One region of the Bifidobacterium sp. UTCIF-38 genome, then DNA from elsewhere that is predicted to be linked to it. Evidence: riboswitches for the same ligand, from Rfam matches in the RefSeq annotation. Region 1 holds a riboswitch; the other holds the start of a gene.
The links. Region 1 has a riboswitch for thiamine pyrophosphate ahead of BW11_RS07620 (hydroxyethylthiazole kinase). Riboswitches for the same ligand answer to the same signal wherever they lie in the genome.
Positions count from the first base shown of each region.

Region 1 (11,774 bases):
GTTCTCCCATGTGCAGGGACTGTACGGTCAGCAGCAGGGCAACCCGAGTCTGTACGCCAACGTCGACGAGGCGGTCGTCGACTGCATGCGGCGCGAGGGCGTGGTGCCCCCGAGCTACACGGTCAAGGACTTCAACGACGGGCAGACCCTGCTCCAGACGGAGGGGTGGACGGACGCGAAGGACAAGCTCGGCTACGATTTCGGTGACGCGCGCGTGCGCGGCTGCAAGGCGGCGCAGGGCTGGTCGTCAAGCAGCGCCAACGACCCCGTGGAGTACCTCTGGTAGATCATGGCGGGGATACTGATCGTCGAGGACAACACGGGCATGGCCGCCTCGCTCGACGACGCGTTGCGGCATGAGGGCTACCGCACCTGGACGGCCGAAACCGGCGTCGAGGCGCTGGAACTGCTCGCCGCACACCGGGACGCCATCGACGTGGTCCTGCTCGACCGCGACCTGCCGGTCATGTCCGGCGACACGGTGATGACGACGATCCGCACGCTCGGACTGGACGTGAGCGTGCTCATGGTCACCGCCTCGGCCAGCCCGGAACAGCGTGTGGAAGGGCTGGACCTCGGCGCCGACGACTACCTGCCCAAGCCGTTCGTCTACCGGGAGCTGTCGGCGCGCATCCGCGCCCTGCTGCGCCACGACGCGAGGCGACGCGCGCCGGCGGGGTCCTTCAACGATTCCGGCGCCGTCGCGCAGCCGGTAGTCATCGACGACGACCGCCGACTCGCCTACTGGAGAAACACCCCGCTCGACCTGACCGCACGGGAGTTCGCCGTGCTGCGCCGCATCGTCGAGGCGGACGGCGGCTGGGTCACGCTCGACGAACTCATCGCCGCCGCATGGCCGGACGGCACGACCAGCACCGGCGCGGCCAAGACGCTCGTCTACACGCTCAAACGCAAGCTCGAGGCCGCCGGCGGCAAGGGCGCCATCGTCTCGGCACGAGGGAAGGGATACCGTCTGCCATGAACCACCCGTCCAGTCTGCCCAACGCATCCCGCCCGTCCAGTCCGTCCGACCCGTCCGGAAAGCGCCGGTTCCATCTGCGCCCGCGCACCTTCCGCGGCAAGCTCGCGCTCGCCATCGGCCTGCTGGTGGCGGTGTTCCTCGGGATCGCCCTGGCGTTGCAGACCATGCTGTTCGGCCGCATCTACGACCGGTCGTCCTACCGGCTGTATCAGGTGGCCAGCGGCGGAACGCTGCCCACGCCCGACGGCGGCGAACTGTATGTGTCCTCCACCGGTTGCTACTACACCGACTACGCCGTGGGCTGCGGGCCGATGACGCCGGGGTCGATCATGGAGATCAGCGACTCGGACATGCGAAGGCCCCTGATGCAGGGCGCCATGTGGTTCTCGCTGGCGCTGTTCGCAGGGTTCGCCGTGCTGGCGATGGTCGCGGCGTGGTTCATCTCTCGCAGACTGGCCGGACGCATCTCCTCACTGGGAGCACAGATGCGCCGGCTCGACCCGGCGGCCACCGGCGAGCGCGTGTCGATCGCCGGCTCGGACGAGGTGGCGTCGCTGGCCGGCGACGTGAACGCGATGCTCACTCGCATCGAGCAGGCGGCGGTCACGCAGCGGCAGTTCATCGCGAACGCCTCGCACGAGCTGCGTACGCCGATCGCGGTGATCGGAACCAGTCTGGACGCCCCGCTCGCGCAGGGGCGGTTCGCGGCGGACGTGGAGCCGGCGGTGCGCCGGGCGCTGGAGGCGGACCGGAACGCGGCCGACCTGGTGGAGGGGCTGCTGGCGCTGTCGCGCGTGCAGAGCATGGCGTTGCATCCGGGCGATGAGCGACCGCCCGAGACGCCGCTCGGTGAGGTTGTGGAGCACGCGCTGGATGCCTCGTGGGACGCGATCGACGAACGCGGCATCGACGTGCGCTGCGACATCGACCCCGCGCCGGCGGTGCGCGCGGACCCGACGATGCTGGCCCTGCTGACGGGCAACCTCATCCGCAACGCCGTGGTGCACAACGTGGACCGCGGCGACATCGAAGTCGACGTGCGGAGCATTGACGGCGGGGGCGTCGAACTGTCCGTCACCAACAGCACGGAGACTGCTGAGGCTGCGGAGTCGGCGGACGGGCGCGATCTGGATGATCTGCTGATCCCGTTCCATCGCGGGAGGGCGTCCCGGCTCGAGAACCGGCCCGGCAACGGGCTGGGCCTGTCGATCGTCAGGGAGATCGCGGATCTTTACCATGCCGAGCTGCGACTCGCCAGACCCGAGCCGGGCCGATTCGGCGTGTCTGTGCGATTTTGTAACAACCATGTCCGTATCGGCGCGTAGTTTCGGGAAGCAACAAACGAAATGCAGGGGAACCCGCACCACTAGGCGGGTTGAGATGGGCGATGGCCCGACCCTTTGAACCTGTTGGTTAAGACCAGCGTAGGGAGCAGTGATATATGAGCGATGCTTCGCTATCCATCCGCAACGAACGCGGTATCGATTCCTCTTATACCAATTCTGACGACTCCGGATGCGATCTCGCCGATCTGCGCGTCCGCATCCGAACCGCCGTCGAACAGGTGAGGGCCACCCGCCCGCTGGCGCAGTCGTTCACCAATTTCGTGACGATCAACCTCGTGGCCAACGCCCAGCTCGCGGCCGGCGGCGCCGCGGCGATGAGCTTCCTGCCCGACGACGTAATCGACACGGCGCCGATCTCGGGGGCCGACTACATCAACGTGGGCACGCTGCTGCCGTTCTACAAGGACGCGCTGCCGCAGATCGCACGCGCCTTCCACAAGACCGGGCACAAGTGGGTGCTCGATCCGGTGGCCGCAGGCATCGGCCGCACCCGCACCGAGATCCTGCGCGCCTTCCGCGCCACTCCCCCGACCATCGTGCGCGGCAACGCCTCCGAGATCATCGCCCTTGCCGATATGTGGGGTCTGTCAGCCGAAGCCGAACCCGGCAACCAGCCCGCCACCCGCCCGGCCGGCGTCGAGGCCGTCGACGAGGTCGATGCGGCCGTCGAACCGGCCAGGCGTCTGGCGCAGTTCCTCGCCGCCTCCGCCCCGGATAAGACGGCCGCCGTGGCCGTCTCCGGCAAGATCGATCTCGTCACCGATGGCGAGACCGTCTACCGACTGCCCGGCGGCAGCGCGATGATGACGAAGATCACCGGCGCCGGATGCTCGCTCGGCGGCGTGACCGCCACCTATCTCGCCGTAGCCGACCCGCTGACCGCCGCGCTGGCGGCGAGCGCCCTGTACGACCGCGCCGGCGAGATCGCCGAGACGCAGTCCAACGGCCCCGGCTCATTCCAGGTCGCCTTCCTCGACGCCCTGTGGAGCGTGACCGCCGATCAGGTGGCCGCCTCCGAGATCCACATGTTCTGACACTTCCACCAACAACCAAAGGAACAAATCAATGAACAACGAATACCCATACGCGTCGATGCGCGACAGCTTCGACCTGTCCGCGTACTTCGTGGTCGGCCCGGAGGACTGCAAGGGCCGACCGCTGACCGACGTGGTCGATCAGGCCCTGGGCGGCGGCGCGACCTTCATCCAGCTTCGCGCCAAGAAGGCCGACGCCTCCGAGCTGACGACGATGGCGCAGGACATCGCGCAGATCATCGAGGACAACGGCAAGTCCGACTCCGTGGCCTTCGTGATCGACGACCGTGCCGACGTGGTGTGGCAGGCCCGCCGCAAGGGTATCAAGGTCGACGGCGTGCACATCGGACAGACCGATATGGAGCCTCGCGAGGCCCGCGCCCTTCTGGGCGACGAGGCGATCGTGGGTCTGTCCGCCGAGACCGAGTCGCTGGTGCGTCTCATCAACGAGCTGCCCGACGGCTGCATCGACTACATCGGCGCCGGTCCGCTGCACGTGTCCGTCACCAAGCCGGAGGCCTCCGTGGGCGGCAACGACGGCTCCGGTAAGACCTTGGACACCAAGCAGATCAACACGATCTGCGCCGCCTCCGAATTCCCGGTGGTCGTCGGCGGCGGCGTGACCGCCGCCGATATGGCCATGCTGGCCGGCACGAAGGCGGCCGGCTGGTTCGCGGTGTCCGCGATCGCCGGCGCCGAGAACCCCGAGGAGGCCACCCGCGCGATGGTCGAGGGCTGGAAGGCCGTGCGCGGCGACGCGAAGCACGATTACGCGCCGCGCATCGTCACCCACACCCCGGCCGTCGACACGCAGGCCGCCCAGGAGGGCGCCGCGCAGCCGGGCGCCGAGGCCACCGAGAAGAAGTTCACCAACGCCAAGGAGGCCAAGGAGGCGCAGAAGCTCGCCAAGCAGCAGCGCGTCGACATCGCCGCCCGCGGCTCCAAGCAGCGCGACAAGGCGCATATCCGCAAGACGAAGTCCGTGCCGTTCTCCTATGAGTACGGTTCATACGATCTCGAGGTCCCGTACACCGAGATCAAGCTGTCCGACACCCCCGGCGTGGGTCCGAACCCGCCGTTCCACGACTACAACACCGAGGGCCCCAAGTGCGATCCGAAGGAGGGCTTGAAGCCCCTGCGTCTTGACTGGATCCGCGACCGCGGCGATGTCGAGGAGTACGAGGGCCGCCGCCGCAACCTCGAGGACGACGGCAAGCGCGCCATCAAGCGCGGCCGTGCCAGCAAGGAATGGCGTGGACGCAAGCACCAGCCGATGCGTGCCAAGGACCACCCGATCACCCAGATGTGGTACGCCCGCCACGGCATCGTCACCCCGGAGATGCAGTACGTGGCCATCCGCGAGAACTGCGACGTAGAGCTCGTGCGCTCCGAGCTCGCCGCGGGCCGCGCGGTCATGCCGTGCAACATCAACCACCCGGAGGCCGAGCCGATGATCATCGGCTCCCGGTTCCTCACCAAGCTCAACGCGAACATGGGTAACTCGGCCGTCACCTCGTCCATCGACGAAGAGGTGGAGAAGCTCACCTGGGCCACCAAGTGGGGCGCCGACACCGTGATGGATCTGTCCACCGGCAACGACATCCACACCACCCGCGAGTGGATCCTCAGGAACTCCCCCGTGCCGATCGGCACCGTGCCGATGTACCAAGCACTCGAGAAGGTCGAGGACGACGCCTCCAAGCTCAGCTGGGAGCTGTTCCGCGACACCGTAATCGAACAGTGCGAGCAGGGCGTCGACTACATGACGATCCACGCCGGCGTGCTGCTGCGCTACGTGCCGCTGACCGCGAACCGCGTCACCGGCATCGTCTCGCGCGGTGGCTCGATCATGGCCGACTGGTGCCTGCGCCACCATCAGGAAAGCTTCCTGTACACGCACTTCGACGAGCTGTGCGACATCTTCGCCAAGTACGACGTCGCGTTCTCGCTGGGCGACGGCCTTCGCCCCGGATGCCTTGCGGACGCGAACGACGCGGCGCAGCTGAGCGAGCTCATGACTCTGGGCGAGCTCACCGAGCGCGCCTGGGCCAAGGATGTGCAGGTCATGATCGAGGGCCCGGGCCACGTGCCGTTCGACACGGTGCGCATGAACATCGAGCTCGAGAAGGCCGTGTGCAAGGGCGCTCCGTTCTACACGCTCGGACCGCTGACGACCGACACCGCGCCGGGCTATGACCACATCACCTCCGCGATCGGCGCCACCGAGATCGGCCGCTACGGCACCGCCATGCTGTGCTACGTGACCCCGAAGGAGCACCTTGGCCTGCCGAACAAGGACGACGTCAAGCAGGGCGTGATCGCGTACAAGATCGCCGCCCACGCCGCCGACATCGCCAAGCACCACCCGCACGCGCAGGACCGTGACGACGCGATCTCGAAGGCCCGCTTCGAGTTCCGCTGGCTCGACCAGTTCAACCTCTCCTACGATCCGGACACCGCGATCGCGTTCCACGACGACACGCTGCCTGCCGAACCGGCCAAGATGGCGCACTTCTGCTCGATGTGCGGCCCGAAGTTCTGCTCGATGGCCATCTCGCAGAACATCCGCAAGGCGTTCGGCGGCGAGGCCGCGCAGCAGCAGATCGTCAAGGAGGCGATCGCCGGCGTGGCTCCGACCACGACTCCGAACGTCGTCAACGACGACACCGTCGTGTCCGCGAACGTGCTGAGCCCGGAGGAGATCCGCGCCGGCATGAACGCGATGAGCGAGAAGTACACCGCCCAGGGCGGCAAGCTGTACTCCACCGCCACCGAGTGATATCTACCGAGTGATATCTCGGGTGACGTCCCGATGAGCCCCTCGCATGCGAGGGGCTCATCTGCGTTTTCAGGGCATCCGGTGTGCGTGCAGCTCCGGTCTGCGTTCGACGCGTGCGAACGCGGTGGCGAGGTCGGCCGCGCGGATCGCGCCGCGGCGGTCCTTGGCGGCGACGAGCGCGGCCTCGGTCCAGATCGCGCACACCTCGGCGCCGCTCCAGCCTTCGGTGCGCCGAGCGATGTCCGCGAGCGGCAGTTCGCCTTCGGTGGCGAGCGCACGGGCCTGCACTTCAAGAATCGACAAACGGTCGTGCTCGCTCGGCATCGGGAACGGGATCTGCCAGTCGAAGCGTCCCGGGCGCAACAGGGCCGGATCCACGTCCTCGATGCGGTTCGTGGCGGCGACGACCACCACGTTGCCCTTGGATGCGAAACCGTCCATCAGGGTGAGCAGCTGGGCAACGAGCCGCTTGCCGACGCCGTTCGTGTCGGTGTCGCGCGACGAGGCGATCGAGTCGATCTCGTCGAAGAAGATGATCGCGCGACGGTCGGCCTGTGCGGCCGCGAAGATCATGCGCAGCGTCTCCTCGCTGTCGCCCACGTACTTGCTTACGATCGTCGGGCCGGAGACGAGGTAGAACTGGGCGTCGGCCACGTTGGCGATGATGCGCGCCAGATGGGTCTTGCCGGTGCCGGGCGCGCCGGTGAAGATCACCCCCTTGATGGGTTTGGCGCCGATCGCACGCATCTGCTCGCTGTTGCCCAGCTGGGTTTCGATAAGCTCCTTGGCGCGGGTGATGACCTGCTCGTAGCCGCCGAACGAGTCAAAAGTGAGCGTGGGGTCGGCACCGGGGGTGATCCGGTACTGTTTGATGTCGTCGTCGTGGTCGGATTCGCCGGGACGGATGGCCGTGGGCCACAGCACGCGTTCGATGCCGAACAGGTCGGTGAACTCCACGGTGTTGCCGGGCATGATGTTGAGGGGGTAATCGCCCTCCAGCAGTTCCAGACCGTCGGAGGTCTCCAATACCACGCAGTCGTCCAATGCGCGGCGCACGATGCCGACGCGCGGTTTGACCGGCCACACGTCCGCCGGCACCTTCGTGTAGAAGTCCTCGCCGACGAGCAGAACGTCGCCCACGTCGAACACCTCCTGACGCGGGAACGTGAGCTGCGTGGTGTGCCCGTTCGGCATCACCGCATAGTAGGCGACGCGCCCCTCGTCGAATCCGGTGATACGCGCCAGAACTCCATCGCGACGCAGTACGTCGTTGCCTGCCATAATCCCTCCCGCTTCTCGTGTCGGCCCCTCGTCAAACCTTCCCCATCACACCATAGGAACGGCGAATAATCAAGGAAAACCGCGTGATATTCCGGCCTGCGACTACTAGACTTGGAAGCTATGGCACAACATACGACAACCCTTCCACCAGTACTTGCGATCTCCGGTTCGGACTCATCCGGCGGCGCCGGCATGCAGGCCGATCTGAAGACCATGCTCGCCAACGGCGTGTTCGGCATGAGCGCTATCACCGCGCTGACCGCGCAGAACACCACCGGCGTGCGCTCCATCCAGGATACCGAGCCCAAGATCCTCGCCGATCAGATCGACGCCGTGTTCGAGGACATTCCGCCTCTCGCCGTCAAGATCGGCATGGTCTCGGCCACCGACATCATCGACGTGATCGCCGACCGTCTGACCTTCCACCACGCGAGGAACGTGGTGCTCGATCCGGTGATGGTGGCAACCTCCGGCGCGAAGCTCATCAGCGACGACGCCATCGCCGCCCTGACCTCGAAACTGTTCCCGCTGGCGACCGTGATCACGCCGAACATCCCCGAAACGCAGGTGCTGTCCGATATGGAGATCACCTACGCGGTTTCGATGGAGCGCGCGGCGAAGACGCTGACCGAACGATACGGATGCGCGGCGCTCGTCAAGGGCGGCCATCACACGAACGATGCGAACGACGTGCTGGCCGAATCGAACGGCACGATCACCTGGTTCGAGGGCAGGCGCGTCGACAATCCGAACACGCACGGCACCGGCTGCACGCTGAGCTCGGCGATCGCGGCAAATCTCGCGAAGGGCGAGACGCTGCCCGAGGCGATCCGCCACGCCAAGGAGTATCTGACCGGCGCGTTGAACGCGATGCTCGATCTTGGTCAGGGCTCCGGCCCGATGGACCACGCGTGGGCGTGGAGGTGAATCGATCATGACGACAGGCATGCCGCAGGATTCCACCACTCCCGACAACACGCTCAACACCGTGTCGGACCGCAATGCGATCAGGCAGGAGGTGCCGATCAATCCCGAAACCGGCAATCCGTACCTCAATACGGTGGCCGCCATCCAGGTGTCGGTGACGGGAGCCGGCTCCGAGGTCTCCCCGTACGTCGCACAGGCGATCTCGGTGATCCGCGACTCCGGTCTGCCGCAGGAGACCAACGCGTTGTTCACCGACGTCGAAGGCGATCTGGACGACATCCTGCACGTGGCCGGCAAGGCCGCCAAGAAGCTCGCCGAACAGGGCTATCGCACGAGTCTCGTGCTGCACATGGATATCCGCCCCGGATTCACCGGACAGCTGACGGAGAAGCCGAAGCTGGCCGACGAGATCATCGCGCGGCAGAAGGAGTAGACAAGGGGCGCTTGCTGCCTGCTTCCCCCGAAGATGATTGAAGGGGCTTCCTCGTCGAGAGGAAGCCCCTTCAATCATCTCATACAGAGCGTTTCATTGCCTTGTCAGGCGTTGGCGCCGTACTCCTTGACGATGACGTTCCACAGATCGTCGGCGGCCTTCTGCACGTTGTCGTTGACGATCGTCACGTCGAATTCGCTTTCGGCGGCGAGCTCGACGTGCGCGGTCTCCAGACGACGCTTGCGCTGTTCCTCGGTCTCGGTGCCACGGCCGGTCAGACGACGCACCAGCTCGTCGAAGCTCGGCGGGGCGATGAACACGGTCATCACCTCAAGACCAAGTTCGGCGGCCTTCTGCTTGACGCGGCGCGCACCCTGCAGATCGATCTCGAGGATCGTCGGGGTGCCGACGGACAGGTGATCCACCAGAGGCTTGAGCGGCGTGCCGTAGTGGGCCAGACCGTGCACGAGCGCGGTCTCGAGGAACTCCCCCGCCTTCTCCTTGGCGGCGAACTCCTCCTCGCTCATGAACCAGTAGTTGACGCCGTTGACCTCGCCGGGGCGGGGGTCACGCGTGGTGGCGGAGACGGACACCCACACCTCGGGGTGCTTCTTGCGCAGCGCCACCTCGACGGTGCCCTTGCCGACGCCGGCGGGGCCGGTCAGTACAAGCAGACGGCTGCCGTGCAGCACGGCGGCGTCATCGACCTGCGTATCGGCTTCGGCGGTGCCGGTCGAGGCCGTCGCGGATGCGCTCTGCGTTGCGGTATCGGTCGTACCGGCGGCAGCGGCTTCGACGGTGTCGGAGGATGCGGAAGTATCGGTCACGGATTGTGCTCCTTGCTTGTCGGCGGTGTCGGCGGCGTTTGCGCCCAGATCGATCACCGTGGAAGAGGACTTCTTCCCCTGCGGTTCCTCGTGCTTATCACCGATGCGGGTGGCCTCGAGCAGCGCCTGACGCACATCCAGCGCAATCGCCTCGGTCGCCTCGGACAGCGCGGAGATGTCCGGACCATGGGAGGCGATGAAGCGGGAGACCGTCACCAGCACATTGCCCTTGGTGCCCTTGAACACGGTGCGCAGGTCCTTGGCCTCGGCACCCTGCCATCCGTATCCCGGAGACAGGATCGGGCCGGTGAAGCGGGCCGGGTCGACACCGGTCTCGTTGATCCACTGGCCGATGGTCGCGCCGATGATCAGGCCCACGGAACCCATGCCGTCGATGTCGGCGTTGTGCTTCTGCGCGGTGGCCGCGATGCCGTAGGCCACGGTCTTGCCCGCGTAGTCGCCGGTCTGACGGATGGCGCTTTGCAGGCTCTTGCCCTCCTCGTTGGAGGTCAGGGAGGCGATGAACACGCCGCGGCCGTTGTCGAGCGCCTCATCGATCAGCCCCTGCAGCGATCGAGCGCCGTAGTACGGCAGCAGGGTGATCGCGTCGGCGCGCAGCGGCGCGTCGGGCTTGAAGTAGGCGTCGGCAATGGCCGAGATCGTGGTCGACAGGCCGCCGTGCAGGCAGTCGACGATCGTGATGACGCCCATCTGCCGTGCCGCGTACAGCACGCGTTCCAGCGCCGCGAATCCCTTCGAACCATACCGTTCGAACATCGGCAGCTGGAACTTGACGGCGGCGGCGCGGCCATTCGCAGCCTGCAGCATGCGCATGGAGTACATTTCCGCGCCGTCGGCGTCAACGCTGTAGCCCCAATCGGTCAGGAGCTTTTGGTGTGGGTCGATACCCACGCACAACGGACCGTACTTGTCCATCGAGTTGCGCAGGCGCAGACCGAAGTCCGAGCGCCTCGCGAGTTGTTCCTTGTCCTGTTCCTCTTGGGTGCTGGCGTTCATCGCGGTTCCTTTCGTTTGGTATGAACCTGATATGTGTGAACCTTGGGGAATTCTGTGTTTAGAAATCCTTGCTTTCCAATTCGAACAACTGCTTGGAATGATCCTGGATGCTCATGATCTGGTAATCGTTGCGCTTGACCGCCTCGATGGCCAGGAGCACCGCGGAAAACTCGGTGATGGTGGTGAACTGCGGCAGGTCGGCGGCGATGGCGGCGGCTCGGATGGAGTAGCCGTCGGAGCGCGATCCGCGCGAGTTCGGGGTGTTGAGGATCATGTCGATCTTGCCCTCTTCGATGAGCTCGACGACGTTCTTGCCGACGGAGCCCTCGGCGTGCATGACCTTCACCGGGGATTCCGGATCGGAATCCACACGGGTGGAGATCTTGTCGACGATCTTCGACTCGATGCCGTAGCGACGCAGCACGGAGGCGGTGCCCTCGGTGGCCCAGATGGTGAATCCGAGCTCCTCGAGACGCACGGCCATCAGCGGCAGCTGGCGCTTGTCGGCGTCGTTGACGGAGATGAACACGTTGCCGTGGGTCGGCAGGCCGCCCTCGTACGCCGCGAGCTGGCTCTTGGCGAACGCGTGCGGGAAGTCGCGGTCGAAGCCCATGACCTCGCCGGTGGAGCGCATCTCGGGTCCGAGCAGGATGTCGACGGTCTTGCCGACCGGCGTGCGGAAGCGCTTGAACGGCAGGACGGACTCCTTGACCGCCACCTGCTGGCCGCGGTGCATGACGCCGCCGTCGCCCTTGGGCAGCAGCAGGCCGTTGGCGCGCTGGTCGGCGATGGTCTCCCCCGCCATGATGCGCGCGGCGGCCTTGGCCAGCGCCACGCCGGTGGCCTTGGAGGCGAACGGCACGGTGCGCGAGGCGCGCGGGTTGGCTTCGATGACGTACAGCGTATTGGCCATGAAGGCATACTGCACGTTGATCAGGCCCTTGACGTCGCAGCCCTTGGCGATGGCGTAGGTGCCCTCCCTGAGGCGGCGGATCTGGTCGTCGGAGAGGGTGGACGGCGGCAGGGTGCACGCGGCGTCGCCGGAGTGCACGCCGGCCTCCTCGATGTGCTCCATGATGCCGCCGATGTACAGATCCTTGCCGTCGAACAGAGCGTCGACGTCGATCTCGATGGCGTCCTGCAGGAAC
Region 1 covers NZ_JFAL01000022.1:80,043-91,816, reverse strand. The annotation lists gene BW11_RS07635 (hypothetical protein) at 1-286, shown strand, start outside; gene BW11_RS07630 (response regulator transcription factor) at 290-982, shown strand; gene BW11_RS07625 (cell wall metabolism sensor histidine kinase WalK) at 979-2,307, shown strand; TPP riboswitch at 2,323-2,430, shown strand; gene BW11_RS07620 (hydroxyethylthiazole kinase) at 2,424-3,362, shown strand; gene thiC (phosphomethylpyrimidine synthase ThiC) at 3,394-6,141, shown strand; gene BW11_RS07610 (26S protease regulatory subunit) at 6,211-7,422, opposite strand; gene thiD (bifunctional hydroxymethylpyrimidine kinase/phosphomethylpyrimidine kinase) at 7,543-8,349, shown strand; gene BW11_RS07600 (thiamine-binding protein) at 8,357-8,782, shown strand; gene gmk (guanylate kinase) at 8,887-9,474, opposite strand; partial or broken gene pyrF (orotidine-5'-phosphate decarboxylase) at 9,697-10,626, opposite strand; gene carB (carbamoyl-phosphate synthase large subunit) at 10,685-11,774, opposite strand, start outside.

Region 2 (11,774 bases), on a different contig from region 1:
CGGAATCACGTACTTAAGGGAGATGAAGGAGACGTCGGAGACGATCATCGCCGGACGGTAGGGCAGGTCGTCGGCCTCGACGTCGCGGATGTTGACGCCGCTCATCTCAATGACGCGCGCATCGCCGGCGACACGAGGGTCGAGCTGACCGTGGCCGACGTCGAGCGCGATGACATGCGCGGCGCCGCGGCGCAGCAGCACCTGAGTGAATCCACCGGTGGACGCGCCGATGTCAAGACAATCAAGGCCCGCGGGGTCGGCAAGACCCTCGGCCGCGAACCGGTCGAAGGCGCCGACGAGCTTGTACGCGCCTCGCGAGACGTAGTCGTCGCCCTTGTCGACGACGATGCGCATGCGAGACGTATCGCCGTCAGCGCCCGACGTGTCGGTGCCACCAGCAGTGGCGGCGGCGCCGACTGCGAACGACGGCTTGGTCACGACCCTGCCGTCGACGGTGACCTTGCCGGCCCTGATGAGCCGCTGCGCCTTGGAGCGCGAGTCGACCACTCCCCCGGCGACGAGCCACAGATCGAGTCGGTCGGGCATGTCGGGCATGTCGCCGGCCGGGCCGGACGTGTTGAATTCGACGTCACCCATGGTGCGCACCCCGCCCGTGGGACGCGTCCGGACCGCTGCCGATCGCGTCGAGTTCGTGCTGCAGATCGTCGAGCACGCCGCGCAGCGCGTCGATGCGTCGATCGTCATCCATGCTTCCGATGTCGGCGAGCTGCGGGAACCGTTCGATCAGCGGATCCCGCAGCGACCGTTCGTCGTCGGGGTTGGCGGGAGTCACGCTCACAGCGCGAACTCCGGCAGGTCGATCGCGCTCATGTCCGCGCCCGAGTCGGCGGCCTGCCATGCGGCGCAGACGGCGGCGCGCAGCGCGTCGACCGAGGTCGCGTCGCAGACGGCGATCGTGCCGGAGGCGGCGTCGAACGCGGCGCTCGCCTCGCCGCACGTCCAGCGGCCACCGCCCTGATCGACGGGCTCGGGCATGACCTCGCCCAGTGCGCGCAGATCCGGCGCGATGTAGGTGGGGCGCAGGTGCGCAGGAGCGAGCATGAGCTCGTGTGGGTTGGTGACGCCGGTGAGGACCGCGAGCGAATCGTAGCCGCCGCGGTTGCCCGCCTCGATGTCGGTGTCGAGACGATCGCCGATCGCGATCGAATGCTCCTTGGGCACAAGATCGAAGCCCTCGGAGGCGTTGAGCTCGCGCGCCTCGTCGTACATGAACGATTCCGGCTTGCCGGCGGAGGCGACCGGTTCGACGCCGGTGGCGGCGATCACGGCACGGATCATCGAACCGCAGCCCGGGGCGATGCCGAGCTCGCGCGGAATCGTCAGATCGCGGTTGGTCACGAAGTACGTGGCACCCGCCTCGACCGCGAACGCGGCGTTGGCCATCATCTGCCAGGTCATCTCCGGGAACCATCCCTGGATGACGGCGGTCGGATGCGCCTGCGGGTCGTCGGTGACGACGAGTCCGGCGCGGGTGACCTCCTCGCGCAGGTGCTCGGCGCCGACGACCAGCACCGTTGAGCCGGCGGGCACGGCCTTGGCGACCATGCGCGCGGCCACCACGGACGAGGTGATGACCTGCCAGGGTTCGACGTCGAGGTCGAAGCCCCTGAGCTGGTCGGCGACGACCCTCTGGAAACGCGACGAGTTGTTCGTCGTGTACTCGATGGTCATGCCGGCCCGTTCGGCCGCACGGATCGAGTCGGCGGCGTATTCGACCGGGTTCTTGCCACGGTAGACCACGCCGTCAAGGTCGAGCAGCGCAAGCTGGTAGGCCTCGGCGAGCGGCTTCGTGGTGCCTTTGAGCAATCGCGTCGTCATGCCGGTCTCGCTCATGCCTCGGTCTGCTCGCTCGGCTCGTCGGACTCCGCCTCGGCGTGCTCCTCGACCTTCTCCGTCTCGTCGGATTCGGGCTCGTCGTCCGACTCGGCGCCGTCCACGACCTCCTCGGCCGGGGCCTGCGTCTCGTCCTCGTCGGCGGATTCGCCGTCGACGCTCTCGGACGACTCGTCGCCATGGTTGGCGTCGTCCTCGGGCGCGTATTCGGCGTCCTCCTCGGTGATGCCGAGTTTCTCGAGGATCTCCGGATCCTCCAGATGCTCCAGATCGTGGTCGATGACCACGTCGTCGCTCTCCTCGTCCTCGTCGAAGTCGGCGTACTGGTCCTCGAGCTTCTCGATGACCTGATCGAGGTCGATGGCCTCGTCGTTGCGTCCGGCCTCCTCGAGGAACAGCTGCTCGGCCTGCAGCGCACGCATGCGGTAGGCGCCCGGCAGACCCTTGGAACGGCCGAGGGTGTGCACGATCTCGATGGCCTTGTCCCACAGCTTCAGGTCGGCGAGCGCACCGGCGTAGACGAGGAACATCTCGGCCTTGGACTCGCCGCGCAGCATCTTCGCGTCGTCGGAGGAGACGATCTCGATGGCCTTCTTCGGGTTGCCGAGACCACGCTCGCAGTCGGCGATGAACGGCAGGTAATCGGTGAAGCCATTCATGCGGTACGCGGTGCGGAACTCGCGCAGGGCGAGCTTGTAGTCGCCCTTGCGGTAGGCGATGAAGGCGAGCGTCTCGCGTGCGAAGTCGATGCGGGAGGCCTGCTTGGCGGCCCACTGGGCGTGCTCGAGCGCGGCTTGCGGATCGTCCTCGATGAGCGTGTAGGCGGCCAGGATGTGCAGGCCGATGTTCTCGGCGTGCTCCTTGGACAGGCCGCGCAGACGCTCGCGCTCGTCCTTGGAGAGCATGGCCCACACGAGGCCCTTCGGCATCTTCGGCTCGTTCGGACGACGATCGGTGTACGGGTTCTGCGAGGGGAAGCTCATCGTGCCGTCGGAGTTGCGGCGCGGACGGCTCATGTACTCGGTGCGCTTGTGCTCGCGGTATTCGCGCTTCTCCTCGTCGGTGAACGAACGGCGCTCGACGTTCTGCTGGTCGCGGTTGCCGCGGTCGTCGCGGCGATCGTCGCGCTGGTAGCGCGGGTTGCCGTTGTCGTGGCGCGGGCCCTTGTGGAAGTCCTTGCGGAAACCGCCCTCCTTGCGGGGGCCCTTATGGAACTCGCGACGCTCCTCGCCCTCACCGGCACCCTCACGACGGTCGTCACGACGGAAATCGCGATCACCATCCTTGCGGAAACCGCCCTTGCCGCCGTCACGGCGGAAGCCGCCGCGATCGCCGTCACGACGCGGGCCCTTGTGGAAGTCCTTGCGGAAACCGCCGTCCTTGCGGAAACCACCTTCCTGGCGGGGGCCCTTATGGAACTCGCGACGCTCGCCGCCCTCACCGGCACCCTGACGATCCTCACGACGGAAATCGCGATCGCCATCCTTATGGAAGCCGCCGGACTTGTGGAAGTCCTTGCGGAAACCGCCCTTGCCGGCGCCGTAGCCGCCACGGCCATTGCCGCGGAAACCGCCGTCCTGACGCGGCCCCTTGTGGAACTCGCGACGCTCGCCGCCCTCACCGGCACCCTGACGATCCTCACGACGGAAATCGCGATCGCCATCCTTGCGGAAGCCGCCGGACTTGTGGAAGTCCTTGCGGAAACCGCCCTCGCCGCCGTCGCGGCCGCCGGACTTGCCGTAGCCGCCGCGGGAGCCGCCGAACGACTTGCCGCCGTTGCCGCGCGGCTTGAAGCCCTTGCCGCCGCGGCCGGACGGACGGCCCGAACCGGAACCTCCGTGACCGTAGCCGCCCTTGCGTCCGCCGAACGACTTTCCGGAACGCTCGTTGCCTTCTGCCATATGTATGCCTTTCCTCGTGTGGATCCGTAATCGAAGAGTGGATCCCCAAACAATCAAATGAAAAAACGGTTATGTGGGAAGCGCCATGCAACCGCCGTGGAAGGCGATGCCGCGCCCCGCATGCAGGCGGTCCCCGATGTTCCACCGGGGACCGCGTATCGGATCAGTGCCTCTCGACGGCGCCGAGGGCCTTCTTGCCTCGGCGGATCAGCGCGAAGCGCCCCTGGAGGAAGTCGCCCTCGCCGAGCACGGCCTCCTCGTCCTCGACACGCTCGTTGTTGAGGTAGACGCCGCCGGACTTGATCGCGCGGCGCGCCTCGGACGCGGTCTTGAACAGGCCTGCGCTCTGGGCGGCGTCGATCACGCGATCGCCGGCCGCCGCGGACGGGAAGACGTGCTCGCCGTTCTCGTCGACGACCTTGAAGCCGTCGAGTACGGATTCGAGCGTGTCATCGTCGATCGTGTTCAGGTCGCCGCCGCGGCCGAACAGTGCGGAGGAGGCGTCGATCGCGGCCTGCGTCGCGGCCTCGCCGTGCACGAAGCTGGTGACCTCCCAAGCGAGCGCCTTCTGCGCCTCGCGCTTGCCCGGATTGGTCTTCGACTCCTCGACCAGTCGTTCGATCTCGGCCTTCGGCAGGAAGGTGAACGCCTTGAGCAGGCTCTCCATCTCCACGTCCGGGCGGTTGATCCAGAACTGGTAGAACTTGTACGGCGAGAGCATCGTCGGATCGATCCACACGGCGTTGCCCTCGGACTTGCCGAACTTCTTGCCCTGCGCGTCGGTGATGATCGGGCTGGTGAACACGTTGACGTCCACCCCGCGCACCTTGTGGATCAGGTCAAGGCCGGAGGTGAGGTTGCCCCACTGGTCGGAGCCGCCCAGCTCGAGCGTGCAGTGGTATTCGTCGTACAGGTGGAGGAAGTCGTTGCCCTGCAGCACCTGGTAGCTGAACTCGGTGAAGGAGATGCCGTCCTCCGAGTTGAGACGACGGGCCACGGTGTCCTTGGCGAGCATCGTGCCGAGTCGGAAGTTCTTGCCGACATCGCGCAGGAAGTCGATGACGTTCATCTGCGCGGTCCAGTCGTAGTTGGACACGAAGCGCACCGGGTTGGCGCCGTCGGTGACGAGGATGCCGCCGATCTGCTTCTTCAGCCTCTCGGCCCAGCCGGCCACCACGTCCTTCGGGTTGAGCGTGCGCTCGCCCGACTGGCGAGGATCGCCGATCAGACCGGTGGCGCCGCCGACCAGGGCGATCGGGTGGTGACCCGCCGCCTGCAGGTGACGCATGTTGATGAGCTGGACGAGGTTGCCGATGTGCAGGGACGCGGCCGTCGGATCGAACCCGCAATAATAGGTGATCGGCTCTCCGTTCAATGCCGCCGCGAGTCGATCCCGGTCCGTGGACTGGGAAATCAAACCGCGCCATTCCAGTTCATCGAGCAGGGTGTCGAATCCCGCCTCTTTGAAGTCGATGACGTGAGCCATAACCTTTGTCTCCCTATCGAATTGTGGGCATAATGCGTCTTACAGTGTCGCAGAACAGGCCGACAGCTCTATTCGTCAGGGGGCCGTAAAAGAGGAGCTACCTGCGGCCCTCGCCGCGGCGCAGCTGCCTGAACGCCTCGCGCAGCTGCTCGAGCGTCTCGTTGTTGCGCACGGTGCGCAGCTTCGGGAACGAGGCGATCATACGACGCTGCTGACGGTTGAACACGGAGTCGGCGGTCTCGCGAAGACGCACCATGAGTTCGGACGACATCTGCCGGCCTGAGCGCAGGGATTCGCCGACCATATCGCCGAATCTGCCCGGCGCGCCGTTGAACGCGTCGCCGAATGCATCGGATGCGCCGTCGACCATATCGCCGACCCTTTCGCGCATCGCGCCGCTGTATCTGGCCGCGACCGCCTTGAACCGTTCGAGGCTGTCCTCGAGGTCGATGATGCCGATCACGGTGATGATCGTGTCGGCCACGGTCAGCGCGAACAACGTGACGAACAGCCAGTGGATCACCATGATCGGGATCATGGCGGTGACACGCGCCACCTCGGGCTGGACCACGTCGACGATCACCACTCCCCCGATGCCGAAGATCAGCGCGCCGTACAGGCAGATGCGTCCGTTGAGGTTGAACGGGAAGTTCGAGTAATCCCACCAGCGTGCGTGGAACAGCAGCTCCATCGCCCACGAGGTCACGTATTCGAGCAGGCACGCGCCGACGGCCGAGATGACGAACAGGAGGATCGGATTGCGGACCTCGCCGAGCACGACGACGCCCAACACCGCGCCGGTGCCGTAGATCGGGCACAGCGGTCCGTTGAGGAAGCCACGGTTGACGGGGCGCCGCTCCTGAACGGACACGAGGATCGACTCGTACACCCAGCCGCAGAAGCTGTAGAACAGGAACCACAGGAACAGGTATTCGACCGTGAGGATCACGCAGGCACCTCGCCCTTGTTGAACCGGTCGAGCGAAAGCGTCTCGCGCGTGGCCGAGAGCTTGTCGGCGATCGTGACGAGATACCCCTCGACGTACCGCGGGGGCGTGGGGGTCATCGGGAACATGTGGTTGGCGATCGAATCGCGTTCGATCGCGTTGAGACGGAAGTCCCGCAGGGCGTTGCGCAGGGCGGCGCCACCATGGGTGAAGCCGTGCAGGCGGTGTTCGCCGTCGTCCCAATCGTGCCAGTCGTACAGGAAGTAGTCGTGCAGCAGGGCGGCGCGGATCAGCGATTTCAGGTCGACGCGACGCCACAGGTGCGCCCGGTCGGCGATCCACACCGCGAGGCACGCCACGCGGATCGAATGGGCGAACGTGGAGACGTTGCCGTGCTGGAAGCAGCGCCGTTCGATCTGCATGTGCCTGTGTTCGATGACTTCACGGCCGTGTACGGCCACCAGTTCCTGAATCTGCGTGCGTGTGAGCAGACGTGCCACGGTTCGGTCCTTTGCGGGTTTGCGATGTGCGGGGATTGCGCGGTCGCTCGACGGTCACACGGGACATGTCGAGCGATGTCAGGACCGATTGTACGGTCGTCCCGTGGCTTGGGCTTTCATCCCTCGGAACGATTTCCACCGGGCCTTCACCATTTGCGTTCATGTTGCCCGAAGTCGCCATTCACCGGCGATCGCCCCGCGAGCCGCTTTACGCCAGTCCGTGCGACTCGGCGTATTCGCGGTAGGCGCGGAACCCTCCCTCGAGGCTCGCCACGTCGTAACCGCGGTCGGCGAGGATCTCGGCGACCTCCTCGCTCCACCAGCCCTCGGTGCAGTAGACGACGACAGTACGCGTCTTCGGCACGGTCTTGAGCACCTTGGCCAGCGGGTCGAGGGGCGCGTTGATGGCGCCCTCGATCGGGTAGGCGGCCACGTCGGCCGGTTCGCGCAGGTCAAGCAGCGTGACGGCCTTCCCCTCTCCCCTCGTTTCCGAGGCGACGATCGCGGCGAATTCGGCCGGGCCGATGCGCCGGAACGCCGGCCCGTCGTCCGCCGTATCGGAGACATCGGCATCATTCGCGTGAAGCTGCAACGCAATGGACATGTGCTGTTCTTCTTCCCCTTCGTATGGATTCGTCCGGAACGTTCGGATCTCAGATCGCGCAGGCCGGCTGGATGTAGTTGTCCGGGTCGAGCGTGGTGATCGTCGGCCTGTCGCCGCACACCGGACAGTCGGGTACGTGGTCCGGAAGCGGGACGCGCCGGATGTTCATCGTCAGCGCGTCGACGGTGAGCATGCGTCCGACCAGCGGCTCGCCCACGCCGATGATGAGCTTGAGCGCCTCGGTGGCCTCGAGGCTGCCGATCACGCCGACGACCGCGCCGAGCACGCCCGCCTCGCGGCAGGTCGGCACCTCGCCGGCGGCCGGCATGTCGCCGAAGATGCATCGGTAGCAGGGGCCATGCCCTGGCACGACGGTCATCACCTGACCGGCGAATCCGACGACGCCCGCATGGATGAACGGCCTGCCCGCCAGCACGCAGGCGTCGTTGATGAGGAACTTGGCCGAGAAGTTGTCGGTCGCGTCGATCACCAGATCGTATCGGGCGATGAGATCGGCGATGTTGCCGGCGTCGACCGGCTCGTCGTAGGTCTCGACGGTCACGTCCGGGTTGATCGCGCGAACCGAGGCGGCGGCCGACTCCGCCTTCGGTTCGCCGACGTTCGCGGTGGTGTGGATGATCTGGCGCTGCAGGTTGCTCAGGTCGACCGTATCGCCGTCGACGATGCCGATTCGCCCGACGCCGGCTGCCGCCAGATAGAGCGCGACCGGCGAGCCGAGCCCGCCCGCGCCGACGATGAGGACGCTTGCGGCGAGCAGCCGCTTCTGCCCTGCGACGCCGACGCCGCGCAATATCAGATGACGGGAATACCGTTCGAGCTGTTCGTCCGAGAACGCCATGCCAGATGCCTCCTAATTAATTCGGCTCTCTCAGTGCAGGTAGCCGGTGGTCGGGCTGGACGGCACGGCGTGGCCTTCGGTCACCTTGCCGAGGCCCGACAGGTAGGCCGCACGGCCGGCGTCGATCGCGTGCTTGAACGCCTCGGCCATGAGCGGGATGTTGCCCGCGGAGGCGACGGCCGTGTACGCCATGACCGCGTCCGCGCCCATCTCCATCGCGTCGCACGCCTGGCTGGGGCGGCCGATGCCGGCGTCGATGATGACCGGCACATGGGCGTTCGCGATGATGATCTCGATGAAGTCGCGCATGCGCAGACCCATGTTGGAGCCGATCAGCGAGCCGAGCGGCATGACCGCGGCGGCGCCGGCCTCCTCGAGCTGACGCGCGGCGATCGGATCGGGGAACATGTACGGCATGACCACGAATCCCTCCTTCGCGAGCATCTCGGTGGCGCGGATCGTCTCGGCGTTGTCCGGCAGGAGGTACTTGGTCTCGTGTTCGATCTCGACCTTGACGAAGTCGGTGTGGCACACCTCGCGGGCAAGGCGGGCGATGCGCACGGCCTCCTCGGCGTTGCGCGCGCCGGACGTGTTCGGCAGGAGCGTGATGCCTTCGGGGATGTAGTCGAGGACGCTGTTCTCGGTGGTGGTCGCGCGGCGCAGCGCCATCGTGACGATCTGCGTGCCGGCGTGCTCGACGGTGGCCTTGATGAGGTTCAGGTCGTAGCGGCCGGAGCCGAGGATGAAACGGGACTGGAACTCGTGGCCGCCGAGGTTCAGCGGCTTGTCCTCGACGGGCAGGATCGGCGCGGAGGTGCCGACCGGGTTGACGACCGCCGGCTGCGGCGGCAGCGGCGTGGCTTCGACGGATGCCTCGGTGACCGGATTGATGTTGCTCATGATGTTTCCCTTCATTGCCTTCATTGGTGTATTGATGTGGTTGCGAGACGCTCTACGCCTCACCCGCCCTGAACGAACTGCACGATCTCCATGACGCACTGGTCATCGAGCATCGTCTCCTCGCGACGCTCGCGCGGGATGATCTCCCCGTTGAGTTCGATGGCCACGCGGCCCGCCCGGTATCCGTGCGCGTCGAGGTATTCGGCGACGCTGACCGGCGCCTCCAACGTGACCTGCTCCCCGTTGACCTGCATATGCTCCACCCCTTTCGGTGTTCGTAGGGCATGCCCTCCATATCTCCTGCGGCAGCCGTGTATGGCACGACGACCGCATGAGCCGGCATGACCGGTATGAAAAAGGGCGCACGAATGTAAGCCGTACCCTAAGTGGTGCGCCCATCCATGTGCCCTGACATGCGACCATGCGTGCGCCGGATTCGCAGCCGGACGAGTAACGACCGCGGATCCCGCGCTCGCATGGCTAGATTATGAGTTGTTCAGTTATGGGTCTTTCGGCGAACGATCCGCGTTCCGACTGAGTCGAGGAACCGGCTCCGTATGATCGGATGGACGGCAGGAAATCATGAACAACGATTCCTTACGGCGGCATGACCCGCGTCAAGTTCCCCGGTCGAAGCTTTGCACTTCCTCTCAGCCTTTCGGCTCCCGTTCGTTATGAGGCCCAGTCTAGATGGCGACGATGACAACCGTCAGAACGTGCCCGGAGTCTTGTAGGACGGGCCGTCGGAGGTGGAGTCGGCGAAGACCCTGAGCTCCTCCAGCTCGCGCTTGGCGTCGACGATCTGCTCGCGCACGCGGCCGTAGGCGGTGCCGCCCTTGCCGTTGCGGGAGTCGACCGAACCGTGGCTGGAGAGCACCTCGCGCACGCCCGGCGCCTTGTCCGCGGGCAGGAACGCCGCGAAGGTGGAGATGAAGTCCTCGTCGGTCAGATCCCACAGCTCCTGGCCGCGGCCCTCGGCGATCTTCACGCATGCGCCGGAGAGCTCGTGGGCGTGGCGGAACGGCACGCCGTTCTTGACGAGCCATTCGGCGATGTCCGTGGCGAGCGCGAAGCCGGTCGGCGCCTCGGCCTCGAGACGGTCGGCGTCGAAGCGCATGGTACGCACCATGCCGGTGAACGCGGGCAGCAGCACCTCGAGCGTGTCGACCTGGTCGAACACGGCCTCCTTGTCCTCCTGCAGATCGCGCGCGTACGCGGTGGGCAGACCCTTCAAGGTGGCGAGCAGACCGGTCAGATCGCCGATCAGTCGTCCGGACTTGCCGCGCGCCAGCTCGGCGATGTCCGGGTTCTTCTTCTGCGGCATGATCGAGGAGCCGGTGGAGTAGGCGTCGTCGAGCTTGACGAAGGCGAACTCCTGCGTGTTCCAGATGATGATCTCCTCGCTCAGACGGGAGATGTCGACGCCGGTCATCGCGGCGACGAACGCGAATTCGGCGACGAGATCGCGCGAGGCGGTGCCGTCGATCGAGTTGTCGGTCACGCGGGAGAAGCCGAGCTCGCGGGCGACGGCCTCCGGATCGGTGCCGAGCGTGTTGCCGGCGAGCGCGCCGGAGCCGTACGGGGAGGCGTTGATGCGCTTGTCCCAGTCGACGAGGCGTTCGACGTCGCGCAGCAGCGGCCAGGCGTGGGCCATGAGCTGGTGGGCGAGCAGCACGGGCTGGGCGTGCTGCATGTGGGTGCGGCCGGGCATGACGGTGCGGCCGGCCTTCTCGCTCTGGGCGATGAGGGCGTTGACGAGGTCGAGCAGGAGCTTCGCGATGACGCGCGAGTGGCGGCGCAGCCACATGCGGATCAGGCAGGCGATCTGGTCGTTGCGGGAGCGGCCGGCCCTGAGCTTGCCGCCGAGCTCGTCGCCGGCGATGTCGATGAGGCCGCGCTCCAGTGCGGTGGCCTCGTCCTCGTCGTCCTCGATCGGGGCGAAGCTGCCGTCGTCGACGTGTCGCTGGAGGGTGTCGAGCGCGTCCTCCATGCGCTTGAGCTCCTCGTCGGTGAGGAGCCCGGCGCGGCCGAGCGCGCGGGCGTGGGCGCGCGAGCCGGCGATGTCGTCGTCCGCGAGTCGCCAGTCGAACTGGGTGGACTTGGACAGACGGGCGAGCTCGGCGGACGGACCGGAGGTGAAGCGGCCGCCCCACAGGGCGAGATGTTCGGTGTTTTCGGCCATATGCTGCTCCTTTACGATGCTGGTTGCTTGGGTTGCTATGCGTTTTCGACCGTATGCCAGACTATCAGCGTTGCGCTACATAGCGTCGGGATTCATGGGGATGAATCCGTTTGCGATGAATATCCGCGGATATCCTATTGAGTGTATCGATGAGCGTATCGAGGTATCGCATGAGGGAGACCGTCATGCCGTTGCACCTGGTTCGGCAGGACATCACACGCTTGGATGTGGACGCCGTCGTCAACGCGGCGAACACCGCGCTGCGCATGGGAGGCGGCGTGTGCGGGGCGATCTTCCGCGCGGCCGGCGCATCTCGCATGCAGAAGGCGTGTGACCGCCTCTCCCCCATCCGAACCGGGCAGGCCGTGGCGACTGCAGGCTTCGACCTGCCGGCGCGGTACGTGATCCACACTGCCGGACCGGTCTGGCAGGGCGGCGATCACGGTGAGGAGACGCTCCTGCGCGCCTGCTATCGCAATTCGCTGACTCTGGCGGTGCGTCTCAAGTGCAGCGGTATCGCGTTCCCCCTGATTTCGAGCGGC
Region 2 covers NZ_JFAL01000002.1:255,006-266,779, forward strand. The annotation lists gene BW11_RS01655 (TlyA family RNA methyltransferase) at 1-597, opposite strand, end outside; gene BW11_RS01660 (hypothetical protein) at 590-799, opposite strand; gene BW11_RS01665 (HAD-IIA family hydrolase) at 796-1,854, opposite strand; gene BW11_RS01670 (tetratricopeptide repeat protein) at 1,851-3,755, opposite strand; gene tyrS (tyrosine--tRNA ligase) at 3,919-5,241, opposite strand; gene BW11_RS01680 (putative ABC transporter permease) at 5,339-6,190, opposite strand; gene BW11_RS01685 (HD domain-containing protein) at 6,187-6,687, opposite strand; gene BW11_RS01690 (rhodanese-like domain-containing protein) at 6,896-7,291, opposite strand; gene thiF (thiazole biosynthesis adenylyltransferase ThiF) at 7,341-8,150, opposite strand; gene BW11_RS01700 (thiazole synthase) at 8,181-9,050, opposite strand; gene thiS (sulfur carrier protein ThiS) at 9,110-9,304, opposite strand; TPP riboswitch at 9,627-9,729, opposite strand; gene argH (argininosuccinate lyase) at 9,760-11,232, opposite strand; gene BW11_RS01715 (macro domain-containing protein) at 11,418-11,774, shown strand, end outside.
Region 2: it holds a riboswitch for thiamine pyrophosphate, as region 1 does, so the genes downstream of both, thiS (sulfur carrier protein ThiS) here and BW11_RS07620 (hydroxyethylthiazole kinase) in region 1, are expected to answer to the same signal.